Linked DNA regions of Vallitalea guaymasensis. The protein of the gene in region 1 interacts with the protein of each later gene in a pairwise test. Links are inferred from orthologs where the notes say so. Each region holds a gene or a part of one and is shown in the gene's direction. Other genes may lie near its edges.

Evidence for each region.
Region 2: the proteins of pepT (region 1) and tpiA interact in binary tests that used the Escherichia coli proteins (3 or more experiments, as listed by UniProt). The link is inferred for Vallitalea guaymasensis from one-to-one orthologs.

What each region holds. Positions count from the first base shown.
Region 1 is NZ_CP058561.1:4,096,535-4,104,680, reverse strand. The notes cover bases 2,074-4,943. They hold pepT (peptidase T), read left to right. Parts: upstream 2,074-2,831; coding sequence 2,832-4,055; downstream 4,056-4,943. Other genes in these bases: HYG85_RS17570 (transglycosylase domain-containing protein), read left to right, coding at 4,204-4,860; HYG85_RS17580 (endo-beta-N-acetylglucosaminidase), read right to left, coding at 2,074-2,298. Outside these bases: more of HYG85_RS17580, read right to left, coding at 1-2,073; HYG85_RS17565 (GNAT family N-acetyltransferase), read right to left, coding at 5,088-5,582; nagZ (beta-N-acetylhexosaminidase), read right to left, coding at 5,634-7,178; murQ (N-acetylmuramic acid 6-phosphate etherase), read right to left, coding at 7,221-8,126; HYG85_RS17550 (carbohydrate ABC transporter permease), read right to left, coding at 8,142-8,146. UniProt on the Escherichia coli protein: Cleaves the N-terminal amino acid of tripeptides.
Region 2 is NZ_CP058561.1:4,296,338-4,299,752, forward strand. What follows is about bases 1-2,919. They hold tpiA (triose-phosphate isomerase), read left to right. Parts: upstream 1-1,044; coding sequence 1,045-1,794; downstream 1,795-2,919. Other genes in these bases: HYG85_RS18375 (phosphoglycerate kinase), read left to right, coding at 1-1,018; gpmI (2,3-bisphosphoglycerate-independent phosphoglycerate mutase), read left to right, coding at 1,873-2,919. Also shown: more of gpmI, read left to right, coding at 2,920-3,411. UniProt on the Escherichia coli protein: Involved in the gluconeogenesis. Catalyzes stereospecifically the conversion of dihydroxyacetone phosphate (DHAP) to D-glyceraldehyde-3-phosphate (G3P).

The sequences.
Region 1 (8,146 bases):
TGCACCTACAGCTGTCAATTTAATTGTTACTATTCCAGTAGGATTATATAATGATTTTATGTAATATTTATCATCATAGGTACCTCCTAAGTATACTTCTTTTCCATCGCTGTATTTTGCATATACATTATATTTTTGCACCTTACTATAATCATCCATATCCCAAGAAATATACATTTCAGATGAATCAAAAGCACTATCAATCTTTAATCCTGTAGGAGCATCAAGTTTTTCGCAAGTTGAATCTGTAATTTTGATCTCTCCAATATTCATTTGATATCCTTGAACTTGTCCATTAGCAGGTTCAAATGATAAGCCAAAGGCTGCTATTTGTCTTCCTTTGTAATTCTGTAGATTCAATGTTTTAGTCTTCCATTTATTAGTTTGAGTTCCCGATGAAGGAATTTCAATATATTCTACTGTTTCTGGCGCATCTTTAAAGATAAGTCCTAAGCTCATTTTTGATCCGTCAGTTGCAGAAGGCTTACTAAATGTAATATATGCTTTTGAATCTTTTGATACATCAAGGTCTGTTTTGTATAAACGCAAGAAATTATTTGATTCCAAATCACCTTTTACAACAAGAGAACTTCCTCCGTTATATCCACCTATTTGGTCTAATTCAAAAGCTGGGTTGTATTTGTTACCATAGTCAAAATCAACTCTTAATGTTTCTCCATTTTCATGACTTGAACTAATCCACCACTGCCATGTTGGTAAGATATCTTGAATATTGATATTAGCCCATTCATTATCATTAGAGACTTCACCATTAACAAAATATTGTAATCCATGTCCAGTATTGAAGTTAGTATAGAAATTACCACCATTAATTACAGATCGCTCTGATATAAATGCTGCTAACCCTGGCCATGATTGATAATTTTTACCTTCTAGGTCATTTCCAGCATTAGGTTTTGCTCTATCAGGATTATTAGCTGTCAAGTATGGATTGGTTGTTGCATCTAGTATATTTCTTAATAATTCTTCTCGTTCTTCCTGTGTATAATCTGTTGTTGGATGACTTGCATAACCACTATTATTACTATAATAAGGCTGGTTCATTGAGCCTGACCACCAAGTTCTCTCTCTAGCAAATATGTATTTTTGATACTCTGAATCACTTCGCCTGTTTTCATTGTATGAATTATTTCCTGTATGTCCAAAAGCTTGCTCATCAAGTCCACTCCATACCATTTCTGTACCTAAGTGAGCTATAGCTGTTCTTGGAACAAGATTATCATCTAGAGTATTATATATTGAACCTCTTCTACCTGAAAAACCTGTTTGTCCTGCTTCCAATGTATTGAAAACAGTTTCTCTTGGGTCAAGACCTAGAGATTCCATTATTGACACTGAACCATTAACCATTGATTTACTTGGATCGGGATTCATATATAATGAACTAGCCGCTTGGTCTCTGTCAGGATGTTTAACCCAGTTACTGAATTCTGTTGCATCTTTGTTATAATAATTAATACTACCCCATGATCTTTCATTAAATTGTCCATATAAATTAGAAGCATATACTTGAACATATATACCTTGGGAAGTCATAGCAGCTATAAATTCCTCATATAAAGGCATATAAGAAGAAGGTAATCTCTCTTCAGCATTAACAAAATACCCATCAAACCCATAATACTTACAAATCTCAACTAACTTGTCAGCTAAAGGAAATCTTCCATTTTCATCTTTATAAACAAAATCTTCTGTATGCTCAGCTCTTGGGAAGAATATACATCCTAACGTCATAACACCGTTTTTATGAGCTGCATTAGTGTATGCAGGATTAGGAAGATTCAATACACCAAATTCATATTTACGCTCCCACCAAGGTGCATCGGGAACGAATAAGCTGTCAGGTGCTGGTTCTGTTACCATTCCATGCCACGCCGCATGATAATCCAAGTACTGCCAGAAATTCAATACATTCTGAGCAAACTTATCATTATACTGGTAAGAGTTAAAGAAATCATTACCATAATCACCTGCTAGAGTCAAACTCTTAACATTTTGATCTAGCATTGGATTAGCTTGAGTAGCTTGGAAAGATACATTACGTTGTCTAAGTGGTACTTTTGCACGCATAAAATCATAATATTCATCTTGTTCAGGTGTCCAATCCAAGATATCCTGTTTACAATATCCATGTATAGAAGGTTGATTATCACCTTTGTACCCTTGTTCCCCCTCTCTAGGCGGCATTGTATCACCACCTGCAAATACATCTGTTAACATAGTCACTGTCAACATTGATACCATCAGTAAAACTGACAAAATCTTTTGTTTCTTCATACCCATTCTCCTTTGTTTAATATATTTTTAAATTTTCATGTTATAGAAAACTTAAATTTGATAAGAAAACCCTTTAACATATTAATCAAATTTTAACAATGTATTTTAATATATTATAACAAAATATAAGTTATTATGTCAAAAGTTTTATATATTAAATTATTGCATATTTTATGAAATATTACATTAAATGTACTCTCAAAGGCTTATATTCCCTATATTTGCGCACAAAAAATGTTAATTAATATTTCACAAAAAAATTTTATCAACTCTATTTTGGTGACTAATTGTTAAAACATATTTTTAACTTTATTTAACATTTGATAAAACCCAGGAAATTTACGTTTATATTAGAACCAATATACTAGTACAAATCGCAAATTTTGTACTTGATAAATACTGTAAAGTGACGTAAACTTATACTTATCGGTAGGAAACTTATTAATTCAAAAAAATATATTGGACTTATTAAATGCTGGTGCCTAAGTTCAATATATAATAAGTTTTATTATGTAATCGGAAGGAGAACCAACATGAACGTATGTGAAAAATTTTTAAATTATGTAAAGGTAGAAACTACTTCAAACGAAGAATCTGAGACTTGCCCAAGTACTGCTGTCCAACTTGATCTTGCTAAAATACTAGTTGAAGAATTAAACATTCTAGGACTTGAAGATATATCACTTGATGACAATGGTTACATCATGGCTACACTAAAAGCAAACACTGACAAAGATATTCCATCCATCGGATTCATTTCCCATATGGATACATCACCAGATATTAGCGGTAAAGATGTTAAACCACGTATTATCGAGAACTATGATGGTGAAGATATAGTGCTTAACGAAACTCTTAAAGTAGTTTTATCAACAAAAGAGTATCCATCTCTTCTTAATTATAAAGGAAAAGATCTAATCGTTACAGATGGTACAACTCTTCTAGGTGCTGATGATAAAGCAGGTGTTGCAGAAATAATGTCAGCAATGGAATACCTAATAAATCATCCAGAAATTAAACATGGTACTATAAAAGTAGCATTCACTCCTGATGAAGAAATAGGAAGAGGTACTGATAAATTTGATGCAGAAAAATTCGGTACTGATTTTGCTTATACTGTTGATGGTGGAGAAATAGGAGAGCTTGAATACGAGAACTTCAATGCAGCTAATGCTTGGTTAACAATCAACGGTAACAATATTCACCCAGGTTCAGCTAAAAACAAAATGCTTAGCGCTATGGAAATAGCCTTTGAATTTGATGGAATGTTACCTCCTAATGAAAGACCACAATTTACTGAGGGTTATGAAGGATTCTATCATCTTGTAAGAATGGGTGGTAATGTTGAACAAGTTAAAATGGTATACATCCTAAGAGATCATGACAAAGAGTTATATTATAATAAAAAAGATTACTTCACTAATGTAGTCAACTATCTTAACCTAAAATACGGAGACAACACTGTTGAATGCGATTTGAGAGATATGTATTTCAACATGAAAGAAAAAGTAGAACCAGTAATGCACATTGTGGAAACAGCTACAGAAGCTATGAAAGCTGTTGGTGTTGAACCAATCATCGTGCCTATCCGTGGCGGTACTGACGGTTCAAGATTATCATATATGGGAATTCCTTGCCCTAACCTATTTACAGGCGGACATAATTTCCATGGTAAATACGAATACATTTGTATACAATCAATGCATAAAGCAGTAGAAACCATAGTAAAAATCATAGAATTATACGCACAAAAATAATTAATTAGCCTAGCTTAATACTCATCCTTACAAAAATGTAAGTTACCTCTTTATTTTGTAATCTATTTGAATGGAATAATTAGTCCAAGTAGAATACAATGTTAGTATAAGCTGATAAAGAGCTAATTACTAACGGGAGGTAACTGATATGAAGAATTTCTTAAAAAAATCATTAGCGATATTTGGGATATTATTCCTGATGGTATTAACATATAGTCAATTCTATAATCCAAGCAACGAGAATTATACTTTGGATCATAGTTTGAAAACTCAAATTTCAAGTAGGACATCCAATTATGTGGAACTTGATAAATTACCTAAAAATCTAATCAATGCAACTATTGCAATGGAAGATAAAAGATTCTATCGACATGGTGGTTTTGATATTCTAGCAATAATGAGAGCGGCAATAATGGATATAAAAGAAGGTAGATTCGCACAAGGCGGCAGTACAATAACACAACAGCTTGCCAAGAATCTTTTTCTCAGCAGGCAGAAATCACTGACAAGGAAGTTTCATGAAATCATTATTGCATCGAAACTAGAGCGGATGTTTACAAAAGAAGATATATTGGAAATGTACCTGAATATCATCTACTACGGTGCAGGTGCTCATGGAGTGAATGATGCATCTAATGTATTTTTCTCAAAAAATGTGAGTAATCTTACTCTTGAGGAATGTGCAATGTTGGCTGGTTTACCCCAAGCCCCTAGTAGATATAACCCTGTAGAACATATGGAAACAGCTAAGAAAAGACAAAAAATAGTTATGAGTGTTATGTTGAAGAATGGATATATTAGATAAAGTACTTTTTAAAAAATAGACAACGGTCGTATGTTGAAATCATATATAGTGATAATCACTCTCGTTACATTTGTTGTCCTTAGCTGTTTTAAAGGAATGACAACAAGCTGTAAAAATCGTTCTTATCACTATATATGATTTTCTTTATATTTACCACTCTTGAGCCAGTTAAAAAATATGGCTTTAGCCTTTAAAAGGGACTTACTAGCCCCTTTTGATATAACTGATTATTTGTTTTGTTTTTCGATTCCTGCTAGGAAATGTTCGTAGACACTGTATTCTTTTGAACTATCTATAAGAACTGCATTTACACATTTCTCGTAGAAGTTGGCTGGTCCGATTCCTCCGATTATTGCATATATATAGCCTTCGTCTTTTAGAGCATTAAGAGAGCGTAATAATAATGCTTTTCCTATACCTTTACCACGATATTCCTCTGATACTCTAGTAGGTCCAAAAAAATCAGGTGCTGTAGCGTTATAACAAGCATATCCGATTATTTCACTACCTTTTGCGGCAATAAAACATGATATTGGATTGTTAGAAAAACATACATCGCATTCCCCTGCTGCATTAATACTGGAATGCTCTTTTACCCATTCTACAATACGGTATTTATCAGGAGCCAAGGCTCGAAAGATTTTGATATCCTCCTTCTCAAGACGCTCCAATTCATTATGATAATCTTCAATATGTAATAGATTAACTAACATATCTGCCATAATAAAAACCTCATTTCTGTATTATTGCTTTTACTTAGCATGCATTTTTCATTACATTTTTACTGGTAGAACACCATGTAACTCATAAGTTTCTTCAAATAATTCACCTAATGCTCTTAAGCTGTTAAGTGTATATTCATAAGCAGCAATACCATAAACATTATCAGGAAGACTTCTTAGGTCATAAGGATTCCTTAATGCTGTAACTATGATATTGGTATTATTGACAGCTGCTTTTTTTATTAATTCAAGTTGTCCTTTATATAGGTGACCATTGTAAGTACCTATTATAATAGAACTGTATGATTTTGCTTCTTTTAATATATCATCAATCTCTTCCTCATCAGGATCAGGTGACATGATAACCCCCTGTCCGCCAAATCGTTCTACCATGAAATCAGAAAAACTTAGAGTGTAATCGTTTTTGTTGGATACATTAGTTGCTCTAAAAGGTAGACTTCCAATAAATAGAGGTTTGTCTCCAAGTTCTGGCAGGTTCTTAGTTGGCATTTGTACTGGAGTTATAGTCTCTTTTAACATTTTATAAACATATTCTTTTCCATCGTCTTCATCAAATGTAATTTCTTCCACCTTATCAACAAACTTTTCTTTCCATGAGAATATCTTATCAAGTGATTCGTCCATTTCTTCTATAGAAAGCTCTCCTTGTTGGAAAGCATCAACAAGAGCATCTGATGCTTCTCGTGCAAATCTAGCTGTATGTGAAATACAAATCAAGTCAACACCTGCATTCATAGCCTGCTTGATACCTTCTACAGTACCATAGTTCTTTTGGATTGCTTTCATTTCCATACAATCACTGATAACTAATCCTTTGAATTCTATTTTATCCTTTAACAATCCTCTAATGATTTTCCTGGACATGGTGGCTGGTAGATTATCAGTCTCAATCTTAGGGAATAAAATATGAGCTGTCATAATAGCTGGAATACCTTCTTTTATCATTTGTTTGAAAGGTATCAACTCACACTTTTCAATCTCTTCCAATGACTTATTAATCTGTGGTAATCCAAGATGTGAATCAACGTTGGTATCACCATGTCCTGGGAAGTGTTTAGCTGATGCCATTACTCCACCATCCAACAGACCTTTTGTCATAGCTGATGCATACTCTGCCACTTTCTCAGGATTATCACCATAGCTTCTGACACCTATTACAGGATTATCCATGTTGGAATTAATATCACCTACAGGAGCTAGGTTAAAATTGACACCTAGCTTCATTAATTGTTTTCCTGTAATCTTACCTGCTTGATATGCATAATCCACATTGTTTGTAGCCGCTATTGCCATTGCTCCTGGAATATTGACATTATCATCTTGTAACCTTGTTACCATTCCGCCTTCTTGGTCTATTGCAATGAATCCACCTCTTCCAGTATTCTTTCTGATTAGGCTCTGCAAATCTTCACACATTTTCTTTAACTGAGGACCACTTTCTATGTTATTTTTGAACAGTATAATATTAGAAACTTTGTAATCTTCAATCAATTCAACAATCTCATCATTTATTTTTGTACCTGAAAAGCCAACAACTAGACGTTGTCCAATCTTTTCACGTAGTGTTAAATTCATAATTTCAGTCTCCTTTTTAAATACAGATATATCTAATAATCATTATAGTGCATATGCCTCTATGACACGTGATATATGCCCATCAGCTTCCACTAAAGCTTTTTCTGCTTTTTGCATGCCCATGTTGCACTTAATCATGACAATTGCAGTTTTTGCAGAGTATCCACATCTTTCCAAGACTTCTCTAGCCTGACAATCATCTGCACCAGTAGCACTTTTTACTATGGATACAGTACGTTCAAATAACTTTTCATTACTTGCTTTTACATCTACCATCAAGTTGCCATATACTTTTCCTAGCTTTATCATGACAGATGTACTTAACATGTTTAGTACCATTTTTTGAGCTGTACCACTTTTCAATCTAGTTGATCCTGTTATTACCTCAGCTCCTGGTAATGGAACAATAGCAACATCACTAAGCTCATTCAATTTTGACCCATTGGAACAAGTCAGACTTATGGTCTTAGCACCAATACTGTTAGCATAGTCTACAGCACCTAATACATATGGAGTCCTTCCACTTGCGGCAATACCCACTAATACATCTTTCTCAGTAAAACCTAGAGAACGTAAATCCTCAGCTCCAAGCTGGAAGTTATCTTCTGCTCCTTCTACTGCTTTGATGATAGCTCCCATACCTCCTGCTATTATACCTTGTATGAGTTCAGGTTCAACTCCAAATGTAGGAGGGCATTCTACAGCATCCAAGATACCTAGACGTCCTGAAGTTCCACAACCGCAATAAATCAATCTTCCTCCATCAGCAATCTTCTCATATATGATATCAACTGCTTCTGCAATATCAGGCAATACCTTTTGCACTGCACCAGCAACTTTTTTATCTTCATCATTCATCAACTGTAATACTTCTATAGTTGTTAAAATATCTATGTTTTTTGTGCGTTCATTTTTCTGTTCTGTTTCTATATCACTTAGTTTTACCATTGTCTTTCACCTCTTTTAAC
Region 2 (3,415 bases), 200 kb from region 1 along the record:
ACACCTTGGAAAACCAAAAGGAGAACCTAAGCCAGAGCTTTCACTTGCTCCAGTAGCAAAAAGACTTGCAGAATTATTAAATAAAGAAGTTGTTTTTGCAGCAGACGACAATGTAGTTGGTGACAATGCTAAAAAAGCAGTTGCTGACATGAAAGATGGAGATGTGGTACTTCTTCAAAATACTCGTTATAGAAAAGAAGAAACAAAAAATGGTGAAGATTTCAGTAAAGAATTAGGAAGTCTAGCTGAAATATTTGTTAATGATGCATTCGGAACTGCTCATAGAGCACATTGTTCTAATGTTGGAGTAACTAATTATGTTGATACTTGTGTAGTAGGTTATTTAATGCAAAAAGAAATTGATTTCTTAGGAAACGCTGTAAATAATCCAAAGAGACCTTTTGTAGCTATTCTTGGTGGAGCAAAAGTATCTGATAAAATAAATGTTATCAATAACCTTCTTGATAAAGTAGATACTCTAATCATAGGTGGAGGAATGGCTTATACATTCTTAAAAGCTATGGGTAATGAAGTTGGATTATCTTTACTTGAAGAAGATAAAATTGATTATGCAAGAGAAATGATTGAAAAAGCAAAAGAAAAAGGTGTTAATTTCTTATTACCAGTTGATAATGTAGTAGCACAAGAATTCAAGAATGATACACCATTCAAAACTGTAAAAAGAGGAATGATCGAACCTGATTGGGAAGGTCTTGATATTGGAGAAGAAACTAGAGAGATATTCGCTAATGCTGTAAAAGACGCTAAGACAGTTGTATGGAACGGACCAATGGGTGTATTCGAATTTGAAAACTTTGCAGGTGGAACAATTGCTGTAGCAAAAGCATTAGCTGAAACTGATGCAACAACTATCATAGGTGGTGGTGATTCAGCAGCAGCTGTTAACCAACTTGGATTCGGAGATAAAATGACTCATATTTCTACAGGTGGCGGAGCTTCACTTGAATTCTTAGAAGGAAAAGAATTACCAGGTGTTGCAGCAGCAAACGATAAATAGTTATAACAATATAAATGGAGGTTTTGATAATGCGTAAGATGATTATTGCAGGAAACTGGAAAATGAACAAAACTCCAAGAGAAGCATTAGCTTTAATTGAAGAGTTAAAACCATTAGTTAAAAATGATGATGTAGATGTTGTATTTTGTACACCTTATGTTTCATTAGTATTAGCTGTTGAAGCTACAAAAGATTGTAACATTGAAATAGGTGCTCAAAATATGTACTTTGAAGAAAGTGGAGCATACACTGGAGAGATTGCTCCAAACATGTTAACTGAAATTGGAGTTAAATACGTTGTATTAGGTCACTCCGAAAGAAGAGAATATTTTGGAGAAACTAATGAAATAGTTAATAAAAAAGTACTTAAAGCTATAGAACATGGCTTAACACCAATTATTTGCTGTGGTGAAACATTAGAGCAAAGAGAACAAGGAATAACAGTAGATCTTATAAGAGCACAAATCAAAGTTGCACTTAAAGACGTTGCAAAAGAAGATGCAAAAAATGTTGTTCTTGCTTACGAACCAATATGGGCTATAGGAACTGGTAAAACTGCTACATCAAAGCAAGCTGAAGAAGTTTGTGCAGCTATACGTCAAGTAGTTAAAGAAGTTTATGACCAAGAAGTAGCTGATGCAGTTAGAATTCAATATGGTGGAAGTGTTAATGCAGGCAATGCAAAAGAACTCTTCGCAATGGAAAATATTGATGGTGGATTAGTTGGTGGAGCTAGTCTGAAGGCTGATTTCGGTAAGGTAGTAAATTACAAATAATAATGATTATTAGATAAGGTTATGAATTTATTCATAACCTTCTAATCTATTATAGATTTGATAAGAAGGAGTTATGAAATGTCAAAAAAACCAACAGTATTAATGATATTAGATGGATTTGGACTCAATGAAAAGACTGAAGGTAATGGAGTTAAACTTGCAAATACACCTATAATGGATAAAATAATGAAAGAATATCCTTGTGTTGAAGGATTTGCTAGTGGATTAGATGTTGGATTACCTCATGGACAAATGGGTAATTCAGAAGTAGGGCATCTCAATATTGGTGCAGGAAGAATCGTATACCAAGAGCTTACTAGAATCACTAAAGAAATAGAAGATGGTGATTTCTTTAAAAATACAGCATTACTTGCTGCAATAGACAATTGTAAAGCAAATGATTCAGCATTGCATTTATATGGTCTATTATCAGACGGGGGCGTACACTCACATAATACACATTTATATGCTTTATTGAAATTAGCAAAAGAACATAATGTTGAAAAAGTATATGTACATGCATTTTTAGATGGTAGAGATACACCACCAGCTTCAGGTAAAGATTATATTGAAGAGTTAGAAGAAAAAATGAGAGAAATAGGCGTAGGTAAAATAGCTACTATAATTGGTCGCTATTACGCTATGGATAGAGATAATCGTTGGGAAAGAGAAAAACTTGCATATGATGCAATGGTAAAAGGTGAAGGAAAACTTGCTAAGAGTGCTTTAGCTGCTATACAAGGCTCATATCAAGAAGAGGTATATGATGAATTCGTACTTCCAACTGTTGTTTTAGCAGAAGGAGAACCAACTGGTAAGATTAGTGAAAACGATTCAATAATATGCTTTAACTTCAGACCAGACAGAGCTAGACAAATCACAAGAGCTTTTTGTGATGAAGAATTTGATAAATTTGAAAGAGAATTCTTCAAATTAACTTATGTTTGTTTTACAGATTATGACGTTACTATACCTAATAAAATAGTAGCATTCCATAAGGTTATGCTTGAAAATACTTTAGGTGAATATTTAGCTGATAAAGGATTAAAACAACTTAGATTGGCAGAAACAGAAAAATATGCTCATGTTACATTTTTCTTTAATGGTGGTATTGAAGAACCTAATGAAGGTGAAGATAGAATATTAGTACCATCACCAAAAGTTGCTACTTATGATTTACAGCCAGAGATGAGTGCTAATGAAGTGTGTGACAATCTAGTAAATGCTATTAAATCAGATAAATACGATCTTATCATCGTTAACTTTGCTAATCCTGATATGGTTGGACACACAGGAATAGAAAAAGCGGTAGTTAAAGCAGTTGAGACAGTTGACAGTTGTGTCGGAAGAACACTTGATGCTTTGATTGAAGCAGATGGTCAAATGTTCATCTGTGCTGACCATGGTAATTCAGAACAATTGATTGATTACAAAACTGGAGATCCATTTACAGCACATACAACTAATCCGGTTCCATTTATCTTAGTTAACTATAAAGATAGTGTAACACTCAGAGAAGGTGGAAAGTTAGCAGATATTGCACCTACACTACTTGAATTAATGGAAGTTGAGAAACCAGCTGAAATGACTGGAGAATCCTTATTAAAGGAAAAATAGATTA